Regions from separate parts of the Mesorhizobium sp. XAP4 genome, predicted to be linked through region 1. Evidence: riboswitches for the same ligand, from Rfam matches in the RefSeq annotation. Region 1 holds a riboswitch; each other region holds the start of a gene.
The links. Region 1 has a riboswitch for thiamine pyrophosphate ahead of thiC (phosphomethylpyrimidine synthase ThiC). Riboswitches for the same ligand answer to the same signal wherever they lie in the genome.
Positions count from the first base shown of each region.

Region 2: it holds a riboswitch for thiamine pyrophosphate, as region 1 does, so the genes downstream of both, P3C39_RS03320 (YkoF family thiamine/hydroxymethylpyrimidine-binding protein) here and thiC (phosphomethylpyrimidine synthase ThiC) in region 1, are expected to answer to the same signal.
Region 3: it holds a riboswitch for thiamine pyrophosphate, as region 1 does, so the genes downstream of both, thiB (thiamine ABC transporter substrate binding subunit) here and thiC (phosphomethylpyrimidine synthase ThiC) in region 1, are expected to answer to the same signal.

Region 1 covers NZ_JARIXW010000002.1:29,479-36,895, reverse strand. The annotation lists gene P3C39_RS09095 (thiazole synthase) at 1-533, opposite strand, end outside; gene thiS (sulfur carrier protein ThiS) at 535-732, opposite strand; gene thiO (glycine oxidase ThiO) at 701-1,702, opposite strand; gene thiC (phosphomethylpyrimidine synthase ThiC) at 1,699-3,534, opposite strand; TPP riboswitch at 3,638-3,754, opposite strand; gene P3C39_RS09075 (hypothetical protein) at 3,876-4,103, opposite strand; gene P3C39_RS32910 (hypothetical protein) at 4,766-5,227, opposite strand; partial or broken gene P3C39_RS09065 (SMC-Scp complex subunit ScpB) at 6,126-6,648, shown strand; gene P3C39_RS09060 (DUF433 domain-containing protein) at 7,182-7,417, shown strand, end outside.
Region 2 covers NZ_JARIXW010000001.1:630,486-637,902, forward strand. The annotation lists gene P3C39_RS03295 (hypothetical protein) at 132-446, shown strand; gene P3C39_RS03300 (hypothetical protein) at 531-1,238, opposite strand; gene P3C39_RS03305 (glycosyltransferase family 39 protein) at 1,538-3,085, shown strand; gene msrA (peptide-methionine (S)-S-oxide reductase MsrA) at 3,168-3,686, shown strand; gene P3C39_RS03315 (hypothetical protein) at 3,756-4,073, opposite strand; TPP riboswitch at 4,257-4,370, shown strand; gene P3C39_RS03320 (YkoF family thiamine/hydroxymethylpyrimidine-binding protein) at 4,361-4,969, shown strand; gene P3C39_RS03325 (ABC transporter permease) at 5,062-5,823, shown strand; gene P3C39_RS03330 (ABC transporter ATP-binding protein) at 5,820-6,587, shown strand; gene P3C39_RS03335 (ABC transporter substrate-binding protein) at 6,580-7,417, shown strand, end outside.
Region 3 covers NZ_JARIXW010000005.1:158,507-165,923, forward strand. The annotation lists gene P3C39_RS22125 (ABC-F family ATP-binding cassette domain-containing protein) at 1-1,659, opposite strand, end outside; gene P3C39_RS22130 (thiamine diphosphokinase) at 1,661-2,320, opposite strand; TPP riboswitch at 2,408-2,522, shown strand; gene thiB (thiamine ABC transporter substrate binding subunit) at 2,566-3,564, shown strand; gene thiP (thiamine/thiamine pyrophosphate ABC transporter permease) at 3,573-5,198, shown strand; gene thiQ (thiamine ABC transporter ATP-binding protein) at 5,191-5,973, shown strand; gene P3C39_RS22150 (M48 family metalloprotease) at 6,232-7,417, shown strand, end outside.

The DNA.
Region 1 (7,417 bases):
ACGCCAGGGAAATATCCGCGCATCGAGCGCAGCGCCGTCATGTTGACCGGTCCCAAGGCGGAACCGATCGGTGCGCACCACGGCATCAGGACCTTGCAGCCCGTTTCCAGCAGCCGCTCGGCGACAACGAGATCGTCGGTGGTATAGGGGAATACCGCAAAGCCGTCCTCGCACAGGATGCGGGCGGCTTCAACCAGACCGAACACATCCGGCTGTAGCGTGTCGTGATTGCCGATCACTTCGAGCTTGATCCAGTTGGTGCCGAAGACCTCGCGCGCCATTTTCGCGGTGGTGACGGCTTCCTTGACGGAGAGGCAGCCGGCGGTATTGGGCAGGATTCTGGCGCCCAGCGAGCGGATCAACGACCAGAATTGTTCGCCGGCCCTACCGCCCGCCATCTCACGCCGCAACGAGACGGTCACCACCGACGTGCCCGACGCCTTGACCGCGTCGGCAAGGATGGCCGGCGAAGGATACTGAGCCGTGCCGAGAAGCAGGCGCGACGAAAGCTCGGTTCCATAAAGCTCCAACATGCTAGCCGCCCTGCATGGGCGAGAGGATTTCGATCCGGTCGCCGTCGCTCAACTGGAACTCCGCGCGGTTGGCTTTGTGCACGAGGTCGCCGTTGACGGCGGTGGCGAGCCAATCGCCCTCATAGTCGAGCGCGGCAAGCAACTCGGCCAGCATGGTGGCGGCAATCTCACGCGCCTCGCCGTTGACCATCAGTTTCATGAGCATGCTCCTTGGTTCTGTCTTGACTGAAAACCAGGTCGGCAGCCTGGCGCGCCATGGCGGGGGCGAGGAGAAAACCGTGACGATAAAGACCGTTGATCGCGATGATCTCACCGTCTGTTTCGACGCGTGGCAAATTGTCGGGAAATGCCGGACGGACACCCACACCGGTTTCAACGATCTCGGCCTCACCAAAGGCCGGATGGAGGGCATGGGCGGCGCCCAGCAGCTCCATCATGGAACGCGCCGTCACCGGTCCGGCGCTCTGGCTTTCAATCATCGTCGCTCCGATCATGAAACGGTGATCGGTGCGCGGCACGGCATAAAGCGGAAAGCGTGGATGAAGCAAACGGACCGGCCGCGACAGCGAGACATCAGGCGTGCGAAGGATCAGCATTTCGCCGCGAACACCGCGCAGCCTGTCATCGGCCGCTGCCATTCCCATGCAGTCTATCTGACGGGCGAAACCCGAAACAGGCCGGGCGTCGCAGCCGAAGTGGAATTTGACACCCATGGTCGCAAGCTTGTCATGAAGTGCCGCCATCGCCTGGCGTGGGTCGAGGTGAGCCTCGTCGGGGAAGAGCAATCCACGCCGGAAGCGGCCGGCGAGGTCGGGTTCCAGGAGCGCAATTTCGTTTTCATCGACGCGCCGATGCCCTGACGTGCGACTGGCGAACCGGTCAAGCTCACCGGCATCACGCGGCGCGGCCACGACCAATGTCCCGGCCCGTGTCACCTGACCCGACAGCACCGCATCCCACCAGTCGGCAGCGTCGCGTCCGAGATCCAGCACCGGCTGCTCCGCGCTTTCGCGCTCGCTCCATGGCGCCAGCATGCCGCCGGCGAACCACGACGCGTTGCCGCCAAGGCCATGCCGCATCTCGGCGACTGTAACCGTCGCGCCGCGGGCGGCGAGTTCGAAAGCGACGGTGAGGCCGGCAACGCCGGCCCCTTTGACGAGCACCCTCATGATGGTTTGGGAGCCTCTGGCACGACCGGTACGCCAGTCTCGTCAGCTGGCATGTAGAGATCGCCGCCCTCGCGGTATTTCGCCGCCATTGCCGCCATGCCCTCTTTCTGTGCCTCGGCACGAATGTCGTGGGAGATGCGCATCGAGCAGAATTTCGGCCCGCACATCGAGCAGAAATGTGCCAGCTTGTGCGCCTCCTTGGGCAAGGTCTGGTCGTGGAAGGAGCGCGCGGTTTCGGGGTCGAGCGACAGGTTGAACTGGTCTTCCCAGCGGAACTCGAAGCGAGCGCGGGAAAGGGCATCATCCCTGAGTTTAGCAGCCGGATGACCCTTCGCCAGGTCGGCGGCATGGGCGGCTATCTTGTAGGTGATCACGCCAATCTTGACATCGTTGCGATCGGGAAGGCCGAGATGTTCCTTCGGCGTGACGTAGCAGAGCATGGCGGTGCCGAACCAGCCGATCATCGCCGCCCCAATGCCTGAGGTGATATGGTCGTAACCCGGCGCGATGTCGGTCGTCAGCGGTCCAAGCGTATAGAACGGTGCCTCGCCGCAGACAGCGAGCTGCTTGTCCATGTTCTCCTTGATCTTATGCATAGGCACGTGACCGGGGCCTTCGATCATCACCTGGCAATCCTTGGCCCAGGCGATTTTCGTCAGCTCGCCCAGCGTTTCCAGCTCGGCGAATTGCGCCGCGTCATTGGCGTCGGCGATCGAGCCGGGACGAAGGCCGTCGCCGAGCGAGAAGGAGACATCATAGGCGCGGCAGATGTCGCATATCTCCGCGAAATGCTCGTAGAGGAAGCTCTCCCGGTGATGGTGCAGGCACCATTTGGCCATGATCGAGCCGCCGCGCGAGACGATGCCCGTGACCCGGTCGACGGTCAGCGGTATGTAGTGCAGCCGCACGCCGGCGTGGATGGTGAAATAGTCGACGCCTTGCTCGGCCTGCTCGATCAGCGTGTCGCGGTAGACCTCCCAGTTCAGATCCTCGGCGATGCCGTTGACCTTTTCCAGCGCCTGATAGAGCGGCACCGTACCGATCGGCACCGGCGCATTGCGCACGATCCAGTCGCGGATGTTGTGGATGTTGCGGCCGGTCGACAGGTCCATCACCGTGTCCGCGCCCCAGCGGATCGCCCAGACCATTTTTTCGACCTCTTCGGCCATCGATGATGTGACAGCCGAGTTGCCGATGTTGGCGTTGATCTTGACCAGAAAATTGCGACCGATGATCATCGGCTCGCTCTCGGGATGATTGATGTTGGCGGGAATGATTGCGCGTCCGCGCGCCACCTCGTCGCGCACGAATTCGGGTGTGACGAAATCTGGGATCGCCGCGCCGAAGGCTTCGCCGTCGCGTTGCAGCTTGCCGCGCATCACCTCGCGGCCGAGATTCTCGCGGATGGCTACGAACTCCATTTCTGGCGTGATGATGCCGGCGCGCGCATAGGCAAGTTGGGTCACCGCCTTGCCCTGCTTGGCCTTGAGCGGCCGATTGCGTATCGGAAATTCCGGTGTCAGGCGCTCGCCGGTGGCGAATCCATTGTCTTCCGGCCGGACGTGGCGGCCGTCATAGGCTTCGACATCGCAACGCGCCGTGACCCATTCGTGGCGAAGCCGGGCAAGGCCTTTTTCGATGCTGGTTTGGACTGATGGATCGGTGTAGGGGCCGGACGGATCGTAGACGGTGACGGGCGGTTCGCCGGCCGTCGGATGGACGGAAATCTCGCGCATCGGCACCCTGATCTGCGGGTAGAGGACGCCGGGCTTGTGGATTTTCCGCGAGGCGGGCAGTGGTCCCGTCGACACGGCGGGGGTGAGGGCATTCATCGTGAGGCTCCTTTGCTCATGCATTGGAGACCCAGTTCTGTGCCGGAAGGATGAAAAGACGCTTCTGTAGACCTGCTGCAGCAGGACCTCGGGCGTAAACTCCCGCAAAGCGCTTGCACCGTCCCTACGCCAGTATGAACTGGATCAGGTTCAACGGGTCACTGCGCCGCGAAAGCCAGCAGTATCTCAGCCCCTTACCGGGACTCCCCTGGTGAATGCCTCAAGTTGAATGGGCCGGTGCTGCTTTGTCAAGCGCCTTCGGGCGCCTTCGGGCGCCTTCGGCCGGTGGCGACGTCCGGCGGCCGGCCGAGCGGAGAGCTCGCGCATGCATCGGGGACAAGTCACGCCCCGTAGACCAGGGCTGGAATGGCCAAAGTCTCATTCGCTTCGTGAAGGATGGAAAAACTGTATCGGCCATGTGCGTCGAGATCGACCGAGTAGCTCAGGCGGTCACGGATGTGGTTATCCTGGTCGAAGGCGACGATTTGCGGCTTCAGCGAGGTGATTTGCACCACGTCCAGGTAGATGGAGTTGCAGATATGATCTGGTCGTCGGGCTGGCAGGTGCAAGCGGCCGCTCTATTCAGGATGCGGCATCGGCGGCGTTCCCGATACCAATGATATCTTGCGGGCAACTTATGCAATCACCGGCTTCGTAAAACCCGACGGCGGCGGCCGTGTCCTGGCGCTGAGGATGTGCCGCTGTTCCAGCAGAGAAATCGCGTGGGCGCGGAGTTTTCGCTCTGCGAGGAAGAGTTGACGCAATCGTTTAGCTTGCTTGCAGTTCGTAGAGACCCGCCTTTGAAAGCAACTAAGCTATTGCATTGATATGTTGGTGCGCGATCGATCGCTACATAGCCGGCCGCCATTATCCGAGTATTGATCCGCCGGTGTTCGTGTTGCCGTATATGGCAATCCCTGCGAGATCGTCGCGGCCGGATCGGCCGCACCCTCTAGTCATAAAAGGGGAAGCGACCGAGAATTCCGCTGCCGAAAACTTCTCTGGCTTGGCTATGCATGCGGTAGATGAGATCGCCGCCTACCGCGACCTGGTCGAGGAAGGCATCGACGCCCAGTTCGGACAGCCTGGTTATCGCAATGCGTTAGCGGCTCAGACTTGCGGTCTCGAGAGCGGCCTTTGGGGGTCACCTCTTTTTTGTTTCAGAGGTTGGAAGACGGCTGCTCGTTACCCAATAGAAATGGCGACTACGGAACGCGATCGATCGCGGCCATCAGGAAACACCTGTCTTCGGCTCAACCTCGACATGGCGTCCGATCGACCGCAGATATACAGCTATCTCGTCCATGAGATGATCGCGTTCGCCGTAGATCTCAGCAATCCTGCGCAGCTGTGGCTCGACGGACCTCCGTTGCGCCGGCGTCAAATCAGCATCGCCAAAGACATATCCCAAGTTGCCAATCGCGCAAATGTTGCAGCCGGCCTCCACAACTGCTTGCACGAATGCCGGAATGTCTTTTTCTTGCATAGTCTTCATGTCGAACCTCTCGTGAATGGCGTGCTTGCGCGCCCATGCTGCCTTTTCAGCGTGTCCTCTGGGCGGCGCAAGCCTTGAGCGTAATTGTGCCGGGCAACCTCGACTATCCCGTCTGCCACGCTCTTTAGAGTCGGTGGGGTCTGGTGATTGCAGGCTGGGCCACTCAAAAGCCTGCAAGAAGAAAGTCATGGCGACCATTGCTCAAGATCGCGAGGGTGCGTGCAAGACCTTCCGTTGGCAGTCATGCACGCTCACCCAGCAACTGGGTATTGAGCAACTGGGTCTCACGTCGCGGGTCTCGTGTGCTTCACAGCCGAAAATAAGGTACCACCGTGGCTATTCTCAAGTGCAGGCTACCTCTTCAGGACACGGCGGAGTGCCTTCCGACGCACCCCTGGTGCAACGTGCGACCTAACGAGACACATCTCGTTCGCGTTCCCTCGACCTTTCTTCGTATTGCTGCTTGCCCTGCGATTTCAGGCCCTCTGCTAGCTTCTCGGCCGCTCTTTGGCCTGCAATGTCACTATTCAAGATCATATCCGACATCCCTGGATGGTCATAACCGTAATGCGCATGCAGTTTCCCTCACGAGCAGCGCCTATCCGTCGATTAGTTCGTCTTCCGGAACCCGAAGCCCTTTTTATCCGGCGTACCTATCCACCATTCAACCGGTATACCTTTCCCAACTTTGGCGGACCATTTACCTCAGGCATGATCATCTCGCGTGACATTTTTTTTTGGCGCCATCATCGCACGTGGCATTTTCTAAAAACCAAGACGTGTCAATTTGTAAAATCAAGGATGCGGCCGCGCCCGTTGCGAGGATTTGCAGGTAGCTCTTCAGCCCCAACACGATGTGTGAGGCGGCGGTGGAAAAGGCAACCGACGGCGTCGACGCGTCCTTTGATGATCGCAAGCGATATGCTTCGTCGCGAGCCCAGATTGCGGTCTCGGGCACAAGGCGAGATCACAGTTCTGCGATCTGTGGTAACGCGAGCCCGCAAAGCGCCGCTGCGGCCACCGCTTTTGGAATCTGGACGAGATTCGTCGTCGTCTGAGATCAGTTGATCGAGCAGTTCGCGCGCGCGGGACGCGCTTGCGGTGCAGTCTCTCCCGCGAGCTCGCCCGTGACCTTCTCATCGACGACATCCGAGAGCTGCGCGGACGGCCCTATGACCTCGTCGCTGTCGCCGGCGGCTGGAAGCACCTGACACGGCCGGCCTATGCCGATGCCATCCGCGCCTGCGGAAGCAGCGGGCGTGCCGTGGACCTGACGTGGTCGGACGTGCTGATGCTGATGTGCATCGGCACTTCCAGCCGATTACCCGCGCCGAATTGTCGTCGGTTTTCGGGAAGTAATCAGTCGCGACCTGATCGGCCATCTGCGGCACCGGCCTGATCGCGTCGAACCCGCGCAGTCCGACGCCCGGCGCTCCCTACACCTATGTGACGACAAAAGCGTCCTGCTCGAGTTCGGCCTCGACACGCTTCGCGATCTCCCGGACTGCGAGGCGCTCGAGGATGCCGGGCTGCTGAGCAGAGATGAGCTGCTTGCTGGTGAAATTATGCCAGAGTTGGCTAGTGGCCATGAGGATGCGGGTTTGGATACGGAGGAATAGCTTGGCGCTGCAGACGCTGTGGCCACCGGGCTTGCGAGTGCTTCCAGCTTTCCATAGCGAATCTAGCGCGCCCAAGGGCGTCCGAAATTTGTAGGCAAATTTCGGACATGGACACGGTCAGCGACGTCAAGCAGGCAGCGGTATGCGGCCTCTGCACCGCTGTCGCCCAAAAATTCGTGGCCATGGGCAAGCCCCACTTGAGACCCCCAGAGAGAACGCTCGTGAGCGATGGAAACGGTTTTGGTCCAAAGCTTGATACAGATGGCCTGCAGATGGGTGTAGGGTTTCAAAGCGCTCGAAGACGCGCCTTCGCAGAGTTAAAAGTCCGCGACGAACTCGTGTGTCGTTTGTCGCCAACTGCAAATTCGATAGTTAGCGCAATTATACTGCGCCGAGTCTGCCATCTCGAGCCCCAAGGGTTTGTGAGGCCTCTCGGCTCACCACCGCCTTTGCTAACCGCCGTGATTCCAAAGACGCGTGCCTTTACGGAGGGGGTCAAACGGCCTATATTATTCTTTATAAGGAGAAGAATAATGGGCACACTTGCTCGCATCTACACCCCCGCAGAGGCAGCCGCCGTCAGCGGGATAGGAATCAAGGCCGTGCACAATGCGATCGACAAACGCATTGTCGATACTGTGCCAAGCACTGCTCGGCGCATCGGTGGGGTCGTCCGACGGGCATTGACCGGCGAGGATTTGCTGCGGCTCAAGCTTTGGTATGGCGTGGGTGCGACATTGCCCGCTGATCGTCGCTACCGCCTGTTCGA
Region 2 (7,417 bases), on a different contig from region 1:
GCCTGCCGATGCCCGATCCCGCCGACGACACCACCACAGACTTGAGCGGATGAAGTGTTCATATATTGTTAAGCAAGAGGTAGACCACAGAAGACGGAAGCCATCTCCATCATCAAACGGGAGTAGCTTTCATGAACAAGTTCACTGTTATTTTCGCCGCTGTTGCAGTTGCATCGTCCGTTGGAGCCGCCGAGGCAGGTTGTGGGTGCGGAGGTTCGGGCGGCTGGGGAGGCAATTCGAGCAGCCTGATCAATGTTTCGCCGTCCATCGACCTTGGCAAGATCACCGCGCTGAACGACGTGCTCAGCGGCAACAACATCCTGAGCGGCAATGTCGTCTCAGGCATTCTAAACGGCAACAAGACCGGCATCGTCGGTGGCGTTCTGAGCGGGCTCGGCGTGAACCTGCTGGGCGGCAACAGCTACAGGCTGGGCAAGCGCCACTAGTCCGGCGCTGCATTTCAACTGTCGAAGGCAACCCAAAATAGCCGTTCCGGTGCGCCGGGCGGGCTATTTCGCGTGTCGGGCCGATCAAGCGAGGATGTTGACCGCGCGTGCCGCGACCAGCGCGATGGTCAGCAGCGAGATCATGGCCTCGGCCATCATCAGCAGCTTGGCGCGCTGGGAAAGGGGCAAGGTATCGGTGGGCGAAAACGCTGTCGCATTGGTGAAGGCGAGGAAGAAATAATCGACGAAACCGGGCAGCCAATCTCGGAGGTCACGGTCGTTCAACGTCATCTGCGCGAACAGGAAATCGGCCTGCGCAAGCTTGACGAGGCCGCAGGTCGGCGGGCCGCCGCGGTCGGTGCTCCAGAACCACAAGGCAAAGACGATGACGTTGGTGACCCAGATGTTGAGTGCGTCGATCAGCAGCGTCGTGCCGCTGTTGCCGCCATGGCCCTCCAGCAAGGCACGCACCAGCAGGACCAGCGAACCGCAGTTCATGATGCTGATGATGGCGGTCATGGTCAGGGCTGTTCTGCGGATCATGACCCGAAACTGGCCGATCGCATGCCACTCGTGGTCCTCGACCGCCTTGCGGGTGGCGGCCTGTGTCCAGGCGGTGGCCACCGACAAGGGCAGCAGCAGAGCGGCCTCCAGCGCGGGCGCTAGCCAGCGCGGCCCGAATGAGAGATTGTTGATGACCAGAAGCTGCAGGCAGATGATGACGAGAACGGCCGCACGGGCCATCCAGAAATCGAGCGCACGGTAGTGGATGATGGCATGGTGGTGGCGCATTTATCAAATCCTGGATGCTTTTTTGGGGACGGGAACCGGTCAGGCGTAGCCGACGCCTGCCGCGATCACGCCCGATGCGCCGTGCCCGGCATGTTCAGGGCGCCCCGGGACGGCGTGTTCCATTGTTGTCCTGCTGGCATGTGATGATGAGAGAGGCGGCATGGTGGCGCGAAACTCTGCCTCAATCTTGGTTTTGCCATGGTCGCCCAAGTATACATTTTCGTAAGCTTCGAGTTCTGGGCTGTTCCAAAAACCGTCCGGTGTGATTTATCCACCGCATGACGCGAATCGACGAACCCATGAACGGTTGGCTGCCGGTCGGCAGTTCTGTTCCAGGCGACTGGCGGCAGTCGTCGATCTGGCAGGGGCTGACGCGCTATCCAGAAGCCGGCCTAGCGCTTTTATGCCTGACACAGATCCTGTGCTGGACCGTGGCGCCCGCGCTTGTCGACGTGTCACCGCCCAACGATGTCGTCGAAGGCTTCATGTGGGGCCGCGAATGGGTGCTGTTGACCTACAAGCATCCACAGCTTCCCGGCTGGCTGCTCGAGATCAGCCATCTTCTGACCGGATCGTTCCGCTGGCCGCAATATCTCGTGGCTCAGCTAACGATCTCGGCCACTTTCGTGCTAGTCTATCTGCTGGCCCGCGACATGCTCGGGCGAACCCGCGCGCTGGCCGCCGTGCTTCTGATGCCCTCGCTCTATTTCTTCGGCTGGCCGACCCCACAGTTCAATCATGACTACGCGCAGATGCCCTTCTGGGCCGCTATCTGCTGGCTGTTGTGGCGTGCGGGCCGTGGTGGTGGGCCGGGCTGGTGGCTGGCGCTCGGGCTGGTGTCGGGCGTCGGGCTCTATGCCAAGCTTTCCACCGGCCTATTATTGCTTTTCGGGGCGATCTGGCTGCTGTCGGACACACGCGCACGCAGTCGGCTCGCCACGCCCTGGCCATGGCTCGGGCTCGCGGTTTTCGGCGCTGTCGCCGCTCCACTGGCCGCCGAACTCTGCCGCGTCGATTTCCTGCCGCTGACCTATGCCGCCTGGCGCGATCAGTGGGTGGTGGCTCATCGCTCCCGCTTTTATTATATCGGCGTCCAGATGGCTGGGCTCTGCGGCTTTCTTCTGGTGCTGGCGATATCAGGGCTGCTGCGGCGCTCGCCCGCGCCGCAAAAGCCCGTCGGGCGCGGCACGCTGGTCTATCTCTTGTGGATGGGGGTTGGCCCGGCGATCCTCGTCATGGTGGCGTCCCTGTTCACCGGCGCCGGCGAGGCCTGGGGCGCGCCGATGTACAATCTTGCTGGCGTTGTGGCGCTCGCCTTGCTGGGCCATCGCCTCGGCGCCATCGAGATGCGAAAGCTGGCGATCTGCGCGCTCATCTCCATTGTCGGCATATCCGGTGCCTATGCGGGCATCCGCTGGACGAAATGCAATCTGCGTGGGCGCATGGACGCCGTCTGCTGGCCGGCGCAAAAGATCTCGGATGAGGCAGAGGCTGTCTGGCACGCTGCGACGCCCGATCGGCTCGACATCGTCGGCGGCCATGCCCTTATTGCGCCGCTGGCGGGCCTCAATGCCTATGACAAGCCGTCGATCTTCACCGAACTGAACATGCAGTACGCCCCCTGGATCACCAAGGAGCGGCTGCGCGAGCATGGCATATTGCTGGTCTGGCCCGGGCGCGATGTGCCATCTTATCTGCAGGCGTGGGTGGGCGACATCCCGGTCAAAACCGTTCTTTTCGACTGGTCGCTCAAGGCGCCGCCGGTGGCGATTAGCTTCGCAGCCATTCCGCCTGGCGCGCGGCAGTTGCCGGGTGCTATCGACGGCCTCGCCCGACCGAGCAACTGAAGCAGATCCGCCGGTCCGCTGGACGAAGCAGGTGACAATGCCCATCTATGTCCAGACAAACTTGCCTTTGAGGAGACGTGATATGGCGACTTCGACCGAACGCGCAGTCCTTGCCGGTGGCTGCTTCTGGGGTATGCAGGATTTGATACGGCGCTATCCCGGCGTCATTTCCACCCGTGTTGGCTACAGCGGCGGCGACGTGCCCAACGCCACCTACCGCAACCACGGCAGCCATGCCGAAGCCATCGAGATCAATTTCGATCCGGCCATCATAAGCTATCGCACGCTGCTGGAACGCTTTTTCCAGATCCACGATCCGACGACCCGCAACCGCCAGGGCAACGATGTCGGGACGAGTTATCGCTCGGCGATCTATTACACCAGCGACGAACAGAAGCGCATCGCCGAGGACACGATCGCCGATGTCGATGCCTCGGGCCTGTGGCCGGGCAAGGTCGTCACCGAAGTCGCACCCGTTGGCCCCTTCTGGGAAGCCGAGCCCGAGCATCAGGACTATCTGGAGAAATATCCCAACGGATACACCTGCCACTTCGTCAGGCCGGGGTGGAAGCTGCCGGTTCGGGAAAAAGCGGTGCCGTAGATACACTGATACGACAGGATTTGAGAAGCCGCGGAGCGCTCGCTCCGCGGCTTCTTTTCATTGCAATTCCTACTTGCCGCAATGGTTGTCATTAACTGTCGGCGCGGTGGTGCCCGGCGACGTTCCACTGGCATCGGGCTGTGCGCCCTGCGGATGGGCAGGGCAATTTTCATCCGCGTTTGAATTCGTGGTGCCCGGTGCTACCGTCGTACTGTTGGTCGTGCCGGGGTCTACCGTGTTCGGCGAAGCCGGCGTATTTGGGTCGACGGTGACCGACTTGCCGCTGCCGCCGGATCCGTCGGTGCCGCTTGTGCCATTGCTCTGCGCCATGGCCGATGTCGCCAGGCCAATGGTGAGCGCCGAAGCTGCGAGGATTTTCATGAACATGGTTTGTCTCCATTGTCTGTGAACTCGTCGCGTAGCGACTGGTGGGACAACCTCGCGGCCTGGTGAAGGTTCCCGATAAATTCTCGCGCCGGCAGAGCCAACTGCTCCCGCCCTGGCGCAATGCTTTTGGCGCAGTGCGATAAAAAAACGGCTTTTCCTTCAACTCGAATGATGCTTTAAGGCGCACATCCACAGGGGTGCTCCGTACGGTCGGGGCTGAGACGGGGGCGGCAAACCCACAGACCCTAGAAGCTGATCTGGGTAATACCAGCGGAGCGAGGCGGGCGATGTTTTCAGGCGCACAGATTTCCCTATATCCCATGACCGACGATTTCGTCGGTGTCATCCTTGGCGCGCTCGGTGCGCTCGATCCCTGGCGCGACAAACTCAGGATCGAGACCGACGACATCTCGACCTTGCTGGTCGGGCCGCCCGAAGTGCTGTTTCCTGCCATGCGCGACCTCTTCGTGGCGGCGGCACGCAGCGGCAAACATTGCGTGTTGTCGGCCACCATCTCGCGCGGCTGCCCTGGCGAGCCGGACGATCCGATCTGCCGCTCCGATGCGTTTGGCGGGCCCGTCGGTCCACTCGGCCCGCGCAAGGACGCGGCCATCGCGGCGGTGCGCAATGCTGCTGCCACCGGCCAGCCTGCGGCGGCGCAGTTCTCGCTCTATGTGATGGGCACAGACGACCACATGGACGAGATCTACGGCTGCATAGACTTTCTCAAGCAGTCCGGCGTCTATGAGCGCTCCAAACATTTCTGCACGAAACTGCGCGGTGATGCCGGTGCGATCTTTTCGGCGCTGGACGAGGCTTTCTGCCGTTTCGGACCAGGCGCTGGCCACGTAACCCTCGACGTCACGGTCTCGGCCAACAGCCCGTCGGCCGTCTGAAGCCGCGCCGCTCTCGCGGCCGTCAAAGGTTATCTCCCGTGGTCTCATCATCAGTCGCTTCGCGCCCGATCGCGAGCTTTCTCGTCAAGGCAATGCCGGCCATGATCTCGGCCGGTTTGCTCCTGCTGGCGTGGGAGCTTTATGCCACCTATTCCGGCATCAGGGCCACGATACTGCCGGCGCCGTCACGCGTCTTCGAGCAAGCGATGCTCAATCGCGAGGCGCTGGTCGACAATGCCGTTCCGACCATCCGTGCCACGCTGCTTGGCTTTGCCTGTTCGCTCAGCGCCGCCTTCGTGCTGTCGATGCTGGTCGACTTCTTCCAGCCGCTGCGGCGTGCGTTGTTTCCCGTCTTCATCGTCAGCCAGACCTTGCCGCTGGTGGCGGTCGCGCCGCTGGTGGTGCTGTGGTTCGGCTTCGGGCTGGCGCCCAAGATCATGCTGGTGGCGCTGGTCACCTTCTTTCCGATGCTGGTCGCATTGGTCGAAGGCTATGAGGCGACCGAGGCCGAGATCGGGCAAATGCTGCGCGCCATGGGGGCAGGGCGCTGGCGCATCTTCCTGCTGGCGCGGCTGCCTTCGGCGCTGCCTTACTTCTTTGCCGGGTTGAGGATCTCCATCACCTATGCGGTGGTCGGCGCCATCTTCGCCGAGTATGCCGGTGCCGCGAAGGGTCTGGGCATCTACATGCTCAACGCCAAAAACAATTTCCGTCCTGATCTGGTTCTTGCCGCCGTCGGTGTCAGCGCGGCGCTGACCCTTGTCCTGTTCGGGTTGACCGTGTTGCTGCAGCGCCTTGCCATGCCCTGGGAGCGAGCCGACAGGGAAACTGCCGGGAAGGGGGCCTGGCGATGAGCCGGCTCGAACTGCGGCATGTGCACAAGGCGTTCGGTGGGCTCGACGTGCTGGCCGATATTTCGCTCAGCGTCGGCGCTGGTGAATTCGTCTCGATCCTTGGACCCTCGGGTGCCGGCAAGTCGACGCTGTTCCAGCTTCTGACCGGCGCCGAGCATGGCGAGGGCGAGATGTTGTTCGACGGCGCGCGGCTCGACGACCACGGCAGGCACTTCGCCTTCATGCCGCAGCGCGACGCGCTGATGCCATGGCGGCGCATCCTCGACAACACGACGCTCGGGCTCGAAGTGCAAGGTATGAGGAGACAGGCGGCGCGGGCGCGCGTTGCGCCGTTGTTTGCCGAATTCGGGCTTGCCGGCTTCGAGCGGCATTTTCCCGCGCAGCTGTCCGGCGGCATGCGCCAGCGCGCGGCCTTGCTGCGCACCGTGGTGCAGGAGCGCGACATGCTCCTGCTCGACGAGCCGTTCGGCGCGCTCGATGCGCTGACCCGCACCGCCATGCAGCGCTGGCTCGAACAGATGTGGCGGCATCATCGCTGGACGGCGCTCTTGATCACCCATGACGTGCGCGAAGCCGTGTTCCTGTCCGACCGCATCTATGTGCTGTCGGCGCGCCCGGCCCGCATCGTGCGTGAAATCAGGGTGCCGTTGCCGCGCCCGCGCAGCCTTGGCGGCGATGCCGCGCGCCAGGCAAGCGCGCTCGAGGCCGAAATCCTCGACATCATCCTCAACCCCAATCCATCCAAAGGACACGATCATGACTGACTTGACGCGCCGGCAGGCCTTGTTGCTGACCCTTGCCACCGGCCTTCCCTTGATTGCCGGAACGCGTCGGGCTCGAGCACAATCGGCGGCACAAAAGGTCACCGTCGCCCTCGACTGGACGGTCAACACCAACCACATCGGACTGTTCGTCGCCCGCGACAAAGGATTTTATCGCGAGGCCGGACTCGAGGTCGACATCCTGCCCTACAGCGATACCGGTGCTGGCACGCTGGTCGCAAACCGCGTCGCCGATTTCGGCATCAACGGCACCATCAGCCTGTTCACCCAGAGAACCGCCGGGGCGGATCTGAAGGGCGTCTATGCGGTGGTGCAGTCCGAAACAGGCCGCGTGGTCTTCAATGCGGCGCGCAACGAGATCAAAAGCCCAAGAAGCCTCGACGGCTTGATCTATGGCGGCTTCGGCAGTGCCTGGGAAAACGCGCTGATATCGACCATCATCCGCCACGACGGCGGCAAGGGCAATTTCGAGACGGTGACGCTCGGCACCTCAGCCTATGAGGCGCTGGCCAATGGGTCGGTCGATTTCACGCTCGAAGTCTCGACCTGGGAGGGTGTCGAAGCCGAACTCAGGGGCGTCAAGCAGCGCAGCTTCGTCTATGCCGATTATGGCGTGCCTGACGAGCACACGACGCTGATCTCTTCGAGCGAAGCCTATCTCCAGGCCAATCCTAAGCCTGCGGCCGACTTCGTTCAGGCGACGCGACGCGGCTACCAGTTCGCTGTCGACCACCCCGACGATGCGGCAACCCTGCTGATCGCTGCAAACAAGGATGCCTTGACCAATCCGGCGCTGATCCACGCCTCGCTGA
Region 3 (7,417 bases), on a different contig from region 1:
GATCGAGGCCATCACAGCTTCGATTTTCTTCGGCAGGGATTCCAGTGCGAATTTCTGCTTGAACGACAGTTTCTTCGCCGGCCCTTTTGGCGCGGCGGCTTCGCTCTTGCCTGACGCGGGCGCCTCGCCATTTTCGGCTCTCGCCCGCGCCTTGCGGTCGTCCAGCTTCGTGCCGCCGCGCTGCGCCAGCATGTCGGAGTAGCCGCCGGCATATTCGATCCAGCGGCCTTCACCATCCGGCGCGATCAGGCTGGTCACGGTGCGGTCGAGGAAATCGCGGTCGTGGCTGACCAGGATGACGGTGCCGGCGAAACCGGCGACCAGTTCCTGCAGCAGTTCAAGCGTCTCCATGTCGAGATCGTTGGTCGGCTCATCGAGCACCAGAAGGTTTGCGGGCCGCGCCAGCACGCGCGCCAGCAGGAGCCGCGCCCGCTCGCCGCCGGACAACTCGCGCACCGGCGTGCGCGCCTGCTCCGGCTTGAACAGGAAATCCTTCATGTAGGAGACCACGTGGCGCTGCTCGCCATTGATGACGAGGTTTTCGCCGCGCCCATCGGTGAGATATTGTGCCAGCGTCTCCTGCGGGTCGACCGCCTCGCGCTTCTGGTCGAGCGTTGCGATCTCCAGATTGGTGCCGAGCCGCACCGAACCGGCGTCCGGCTTCATCTCGCCGGTAAGCATTTTCAAGAGCGTGGTCTTGCCGGCGCCGTTCGGCCCGACCAGGCCAACGCGATCGCCGCGCTGGATGCGGGTCGAAAACGCCTTGACCACGGTGAGATCGCCAAAGCTCTTTTCGATGTTTTTCGCCTCGATCACCAGCTTGCCGGACTCGGTGGCGTCGCTCGCCACCATGGTCGCCGACCCTTCGGCCCCGCGATGACCGCGAAAACGCTGACGCATGGTCTGCAACTCGCCAAGCCGGCGCATGTTGCGCTTGCGCCGCGCCGTCACGCCGTAGCGCAGCCAATGCTCTTCGCGAACGATCTGGCGGCCGAGCTTGTGCTGCTCGCGTTCTTCTTCCTCCAGAACCAGGTCGCGCCATTCCTCGAAATGGCCGAAGCCCTTGTCCAGCCTGCGGGTCTGGCCGCGATCGAGCCAGACCGTGGCGCGCGACACGCGTTCGAGGAAGCGGCGGTCGTGCGAGATGACGATCAGCGCCGAGGAGGTGCGGATGAGTTCTTCTTCCAGCCATTCGATGACCGAGAGGTCGAGATGGTTGGTCGGCTCATCAAGCAGCAGGATATCGGGCTCCGGCGCCATGACGCGGGCAAGGGCGGCGCGCCTCGCCTCGCCGCCCGACAGGTCGTTCGGACGTTCCTCACCCGACAGGCCGAGATGCTCCATCAGATAGCTGGCGCGGTAGGGATCGTCGGCGGGGCCAAGCCCGGCCTCGACATAGGCGCGGACAGTGGCAAAACCTTCCATGTCGGGCATCTGCGGCAAATAGCGGACGGTCGCCGAAGGCTGGCGAAACACTTCGCCGTCCTGCGGCTCGATCAGGCCGGCGGCGATCTTCAGCAGGGTCGACTTGCCGGACCCGTTGCGGCCGACCAGTGCGATCTTGTCGCCGGCCGAAGCCGTCAAGGCGGCGCCATCGAGCAGCGGCGTGCCGCCGAAGGTCAGTTTTATCCCGTCGAGGTTGAGAAGGGGCGGGGCCATGTCAGCTTTCAGGTAAGGGATAGGGATGAGCGAGCAGCATCGCGCGGCCATGGCCGAGCGCGATTTCGAGGCGGCCCCCGGTCTTGTCGGACTTGACCTCGTTGGAAATGGTCAGCGACGAACCGAACGCCACCTTGACGTGAGCGAGCGGCCATTTGGCGCCGGTGACGGTCAGGCCGTCGAGCTCGGAAAAGCCGAGCACCGAAAACAGCGTGCCGTCGGCATAGTCGAAGCCGGCCGTTCCGCGCAGCAGGGGGATGCCTTCCTGAGCGCCGCTGGTCAAAAGCACGTCCGTTCCCGCCTCCGCCAGCCGCAGGGCGAACGACAGATGCAGAAAAGCGTGGTCGGCGCGCTTGCCGCCAAAGGCGCCGGCCAGCACCAGGCGGGTCGCGCCGCGCTCCAGTGCCGCGGCGACGGCAAGTTCGCCATCGGTCTGGTCCTTTTCCGCCGGGAAGGTCCGGCGCGGCACGGAAGCGAGATCGTCCGGCAGGTTGGCCGGCACCGAATCGAAATCACCCACCCACAGCTCCGGCACGAGACCCAGCAACCGCGCATGACCGATGCCGGCGTCGGCGGCGATGACGCGGGAGCCTTTGACCTGACGGTCGAGCCGTGGCGTACGGATGAGATCGCCGCCAAGCAGGATGGTGAATGTGCTCATATCGTGTGGCCCTTACCAGCCCGGCACGGGAAACGGAAGGCGGCAAACTCCCGCTTGCATGGCGGATCGGCCCGGCCTATGTGTCGAAACGCTCTAACGGGGTGCCGGACGCGATCTTCGCGGACCGGCTGAGAGGCAGTCTCGCCAACCCGCTGAACCTGATCCGGTTTGTACCGGCGGAGGGATTAGACGTTTCGGACAGTCCGACGCCTCAATTCCTTTCAATTCGAACGAAGGAGGCGCCGATGCGCACGCTTTTATACGCTCTTGTTTCAGCAACGGTCGTGGCCTTGTCCGGGCCCGCCTTGGCCAAGGACAAGCTCACCGTCTACACCTATGAGAGTTTCACCGCCGACTGGGGTCCGGGTCCCGTGGTGAAGAAGGAGTTCGAGGCCGAATGCGGCTGCGACGTCGACTTCGTCTCGGTCGCCGATGGCGTCGCGCTGCTCAACCGCGTCAGATTGGAAGGCGCATCGACCAAGGCCGATATCGTGCTTGGCCTGGATACCAATCTCACCGCCGATGCCAAGGCGTCAGGCTTGTTCGCGCCGCATGGCGCGGTGACGGATGTCAATGTGCCGGGCGGCTGGAGCGACGACACTTTTGTCCCCTTCGACTACGGCTATTTCGCTGTCGTCTATGACACGCAGAAGATGAAGACGCCGCCGAAGAGCCTGAAGGAGCTGATCGAAGGCAGTGCCAACGACAAGATCGTCATCCAGGATCCGCGCACCTCGACGCCAGGCCTCGGCCTGCTTCTTTGGGTCAAGTCAGTCTATGGCGACAAGGCACCCGAGGCCTGGGCCAAGCTCAAGGCCAAGGTGCTGACCGTGACGCCGGGCTGGAGCGAGGCCTATGGGCTGTTCACCAAGGGCGAGGCGCCGATGGTGCTGTCCTACACGACGTCGCCAGCCTACCACATGGTCGCCGAGAACACGGAGCGCTACCAGGCGGCCTCCTTCGAGGAGGGCGAGTATCTGCAGATCGAGGTGGCGGGTATCACCACGACAGGAGCCAAGAATCCGCTGGCGGCCAAGTTCATGGCCTTCATGACCGGGCCGAAATTCCAGGATGCCATCCCCGAGACCAACTGGATGTTCCCGGCAGGCAAGACCGACAAGCCGCTCAATCCGGCCTTCGACAAACTGGTCAAGCCGACGAAGACCTTGCTGTTCAGCCCGCAAGAGGTCGCCGCCAACCGCAAGGCCTGGGTCGATGAATGGCTGGCGGTGATGAGCAAATAGGCAGCGCGATGGCGCCGGCGCATTCCACGGATTCCCGCGTCAGTGTCGGCATTGTCGCGCTCGCTGCAATCGCGCTGCTGATCGGCGGCGCGTTTGCCGGCCTGCTTTTCGAGGGCGCCCATGATTTCTCGGGCGCCTGGGCAGCCTTCGATCCCTATCTGCTTCGCGTCACTCGCTTCACGCTCTGGCAAGCGGCACTGTCGACGCTGCTTTCGGTCATCCCGGGGCTGTTTGTGGCGCGCGCTCTGTCACGACATCCACGTTTCTTCGGCCGCGCCTTCATCCTGCAGATCTTCGCCGTACCGTTGGCCCTACCGGCTATTGTTGCAGCGCTCGGCATCCTGGCGCTTTATGGCCGTGCCGGCTATTTCGCAGGCGTGCTTGCCGTTATCGGCGGCGGAAGCTGGCCGGGCATCTATGGCCTGTCCGGCATTCTCGTCGCCCATGTCTTCTTCAACCTGCCGCTGGCGACGCGGCTGTTCCTCGAGGCGCTGCAGACCATACCGGCCGACCAATGGCGGCTGGCGAGCCAACTCGGCATGGCGGCGCGGCCGGCGTTCCGGCTGATCGAATGGCCAACGCTGCGCGCCGCACTGCCCGGCGTCGCCGGGCTGGTCTTCATGCTCTGCATCACATCCTTCACGATCGTGCTGACGCTCGGCGGCGGGCCGGCCGCGACGACGCTTGAGGTCGGCATCTACCAGGCGCTGCGCTTCGATTTCGATCCCGCACGGGCCGTTGCACTGACGCTGCTGCAGATCGCCTTGACCTTTATCGTGGTGCTGGCACTGACGCGGCTAGGCGCCAATGTGGTCGGCGACACCAATTTGCCGGTCGCGCAACGCCGCTATCTTTCGGTCAATCGGAGCGAGACCTGGTTGAACGCGCTACTCATCGTCCTGGCGCTGCTGTTCGTTGTCGGGCCGATGGCGGCAACCGTGATGGCCGGATTGAGTGCCGATCTCGCCCGCTTGGCCGGCGAGGCCACTGTCCGGCAGGCAACGCTGACCAGCGCGGCGCTCGCCTTCCTGTCGGCGCTGCTTTCGGTGATGCTGTCGCTGGCGCTGACCATGGCGCGGCGGGCACTGGCGCTGAACAGCCGGACTGGCCGCAAGACACTGCTCGAACATGCCGCCGATACCGGCGCCGGCTTTGTCCTGGTCGTGCCGCCGATCGTCGTCGGCGCCGGCTGGTTCCTGTTGTTGCGCCATGTCGGCGATGTCTTCGCCATCGCCCCGGTCATGGTCGTCACCGTCAACGCGGTGATGGCGATGCCGTTTGCGCTCCGCGCCGTGCGTCCCGCCTATGATGCAGCGAGCGAGCGTCACGAACGGCTCTGTGCACAGCTCGGCATTGCGGGCTGGAACCGGCTGATGCTGGTCGACTGGCCGTCGCTGCGGCGACCGCTCGCCACGGCCTTCGCTTTCGCCATGGCGCTGTCGCTCGGCGATCTCGGTGTCATTGCCTTGTTCGGCAGTGATTCCGTGCAGACATTGCCCTACCTTCTTCTGGCTCGGATGGGCAGCTACCGCACCGAGGATGCCGCCGGCCTCGCACTGCTGCTCGGCCTCGTCTGTCTCGCGTTGATCGTGGCGGCGCACTGGCTGGGAAGGGAGGAGGTCCGTGATGCGTGAAAAGGCGGCCAACGGGCTCGCGAAGGGCGCGCCGGTGCGGCTGGACAAAGTGTCGTTCAGCTATGGCGAGGCGCCGCTTGTTTTCGATGTCGAGTTTGCCGCGGCGACGATCACCGCCATCATGGGGCCGAGCGGTTCGGGCAAGTCGACGCTGCTCAATCTGGTCGCCGGCTTCGAGACCCCACGGTCGGGCCGCGTGCTGATCGGCGGTGTCGATGTCAGCGCCGAGGCGGCCTCGGCGCGGCCAGTGTCGATGGTGTTCCAGGAGAACAATCTCTTCGCGCATCTTTCCGTCGAGCAGAATGTCGGGCTCGGCCGTTCGCCATCCCTGCGGCTGACCGAGGCGGACCGCGCCGCGGTCGCCGAGGCGCTTGCGCGCACCGGTCTTGCGGGCAAGGAGAAACGCCTGCCGCGCGAGCTCTCCGGGGGCGAACGCCAGCGCGTCGCACTGGCCCGCGTGCTGGTGCGCGACCGACCGGTGTTGCTGCTCGACGAGCCCTTCGCTTCGCTCGGACCGGCTTTGCGCGACGAGATGCTGGACCTGGTTGCCGCCGTTCATGCCGAACGCGCCATGACAGTGCTGTTCGTCACCCACCAGCCGGAGGATGCACGCCGCATCGGCGAGCATATGGTGTTTGTCGACAATGGGTTGGTCGCTGCGACCGGCAAGGCTGATGATTTCTTTGCCGGGGCTGGTCCGGAGGCGTTCCGGCGCTATATCGGCGCGGGTGCCGGATATTCCACATCACGCGATGTTGCCCGGAAGCGGACATAATTTACGGTCAAACCGGCTCCAGGCGATGTGGCGTTTGCTTGCCATGACCGGGGGAGTGTGGCTAGGTCCGCCCTACCGGTCCGGCACAGGCCGTGATTTGCCTGCAGTATCCGGCGCCCGCCCCTGGGATGGGCCGCGGATACTGCAGCAGTTTGAGATATGGCACGTGAACATTCTGAAGATCGTCCCCGATTTTCAATGTCATGTGCCGGGACCCGAAAGGAAGCCGTTCTGGCGATCGGCGCTAACACATTGGGAATGAAACCGCTGGCGCGCTTCCTCGCGCTGGCCGGCTTTGCCGTGGCGTTGGCAAGCTGCCAGATGTTCACGCCGCCGGAAGTTCAGGAATCCGGCTTCCAGCCTTCCGACAAGCCGATCACGGTGGACAATGTCGGCGCCAACAACAAGCTCGCCGAATTGGCCAGGGCGCAGCATCCGCGCATCCTGGCGACCTATGGCGGCGAATATTCCGATCCCAAGCTCGAGCGCATGGTCGCCAAGGTGGTCGGTAGTTTGACGGTGGTGTCCGCCAACCCGACACAGACCTATCGCATCACCATTTTGAATTCGCCCAATGTCAATGCCTTCGCGCTGCCGGGCGGCTATCTCTACATCACGCGCGGCCTCCTGGCGCTGGCCAATGATTCGGCCGAGCTTGCCGCTGTCATCGCGCATGAGATGGGCCACGTCACCGCCAATCACGGCTTGCAGCGCCAGCAACTCGAGGCAGAGGAAGGCCTGGCGACCAAGGTGGTTTCCGATGTGCTCGGCGACAGCCCGACCGCCAAGGCGGCGTTGATCCGCGGCAAGCTGAGGCTCGCGCAATTCTCGCGCAACCAGGAGCTGGAAGCCGACGCCATCGGCATCAAGTCGATCGGCGAGGCCGGCTACGATCCTTTCGCCGCCGGCCGCTTCCTGCAATCGATGTCGGCCTACACGGATTTCCGCTCGATCAGCGGCGCCACCGACGCCAGCCTCGACTTCCTGGCCACGCACCCCAATACGCCGCAGCGCATCGATCTGGCGCAGCGCCATGCCCGCCAGTTCGGCGCGCCGGGCGTCGGCACGCGCGACCGCGATTCCTTCCTCGCCGGCATAGACGGCCTGCTCTATGGCGACACGCCGGAAGAAGGCTATGTGCGCGGCGAAACCTTCCTGCATCCGGGCCTTGGCGTTTCGTTCACGGTACCGGACGGCTTCATCATCGACAATTCGGCGGCAGCGGTGACGGCCACCGGCCCCGGCGACATAGCGATCCGTTTCGATGGCGTGTCGATCGACAAGAACCGGGCGCTGACGGACTATATCCGCAGCGGCTGGGTGGCTGGTCTCGTCGACAGCAGCGTCAGGCAGGAAACCATCAACGGCAACGAGGCAGCGACCGCGCATGCCGGCGCCGAAGGCTGGCAGTTCGACATTGCGGTGATCCGCGCCGGCGGCCAGG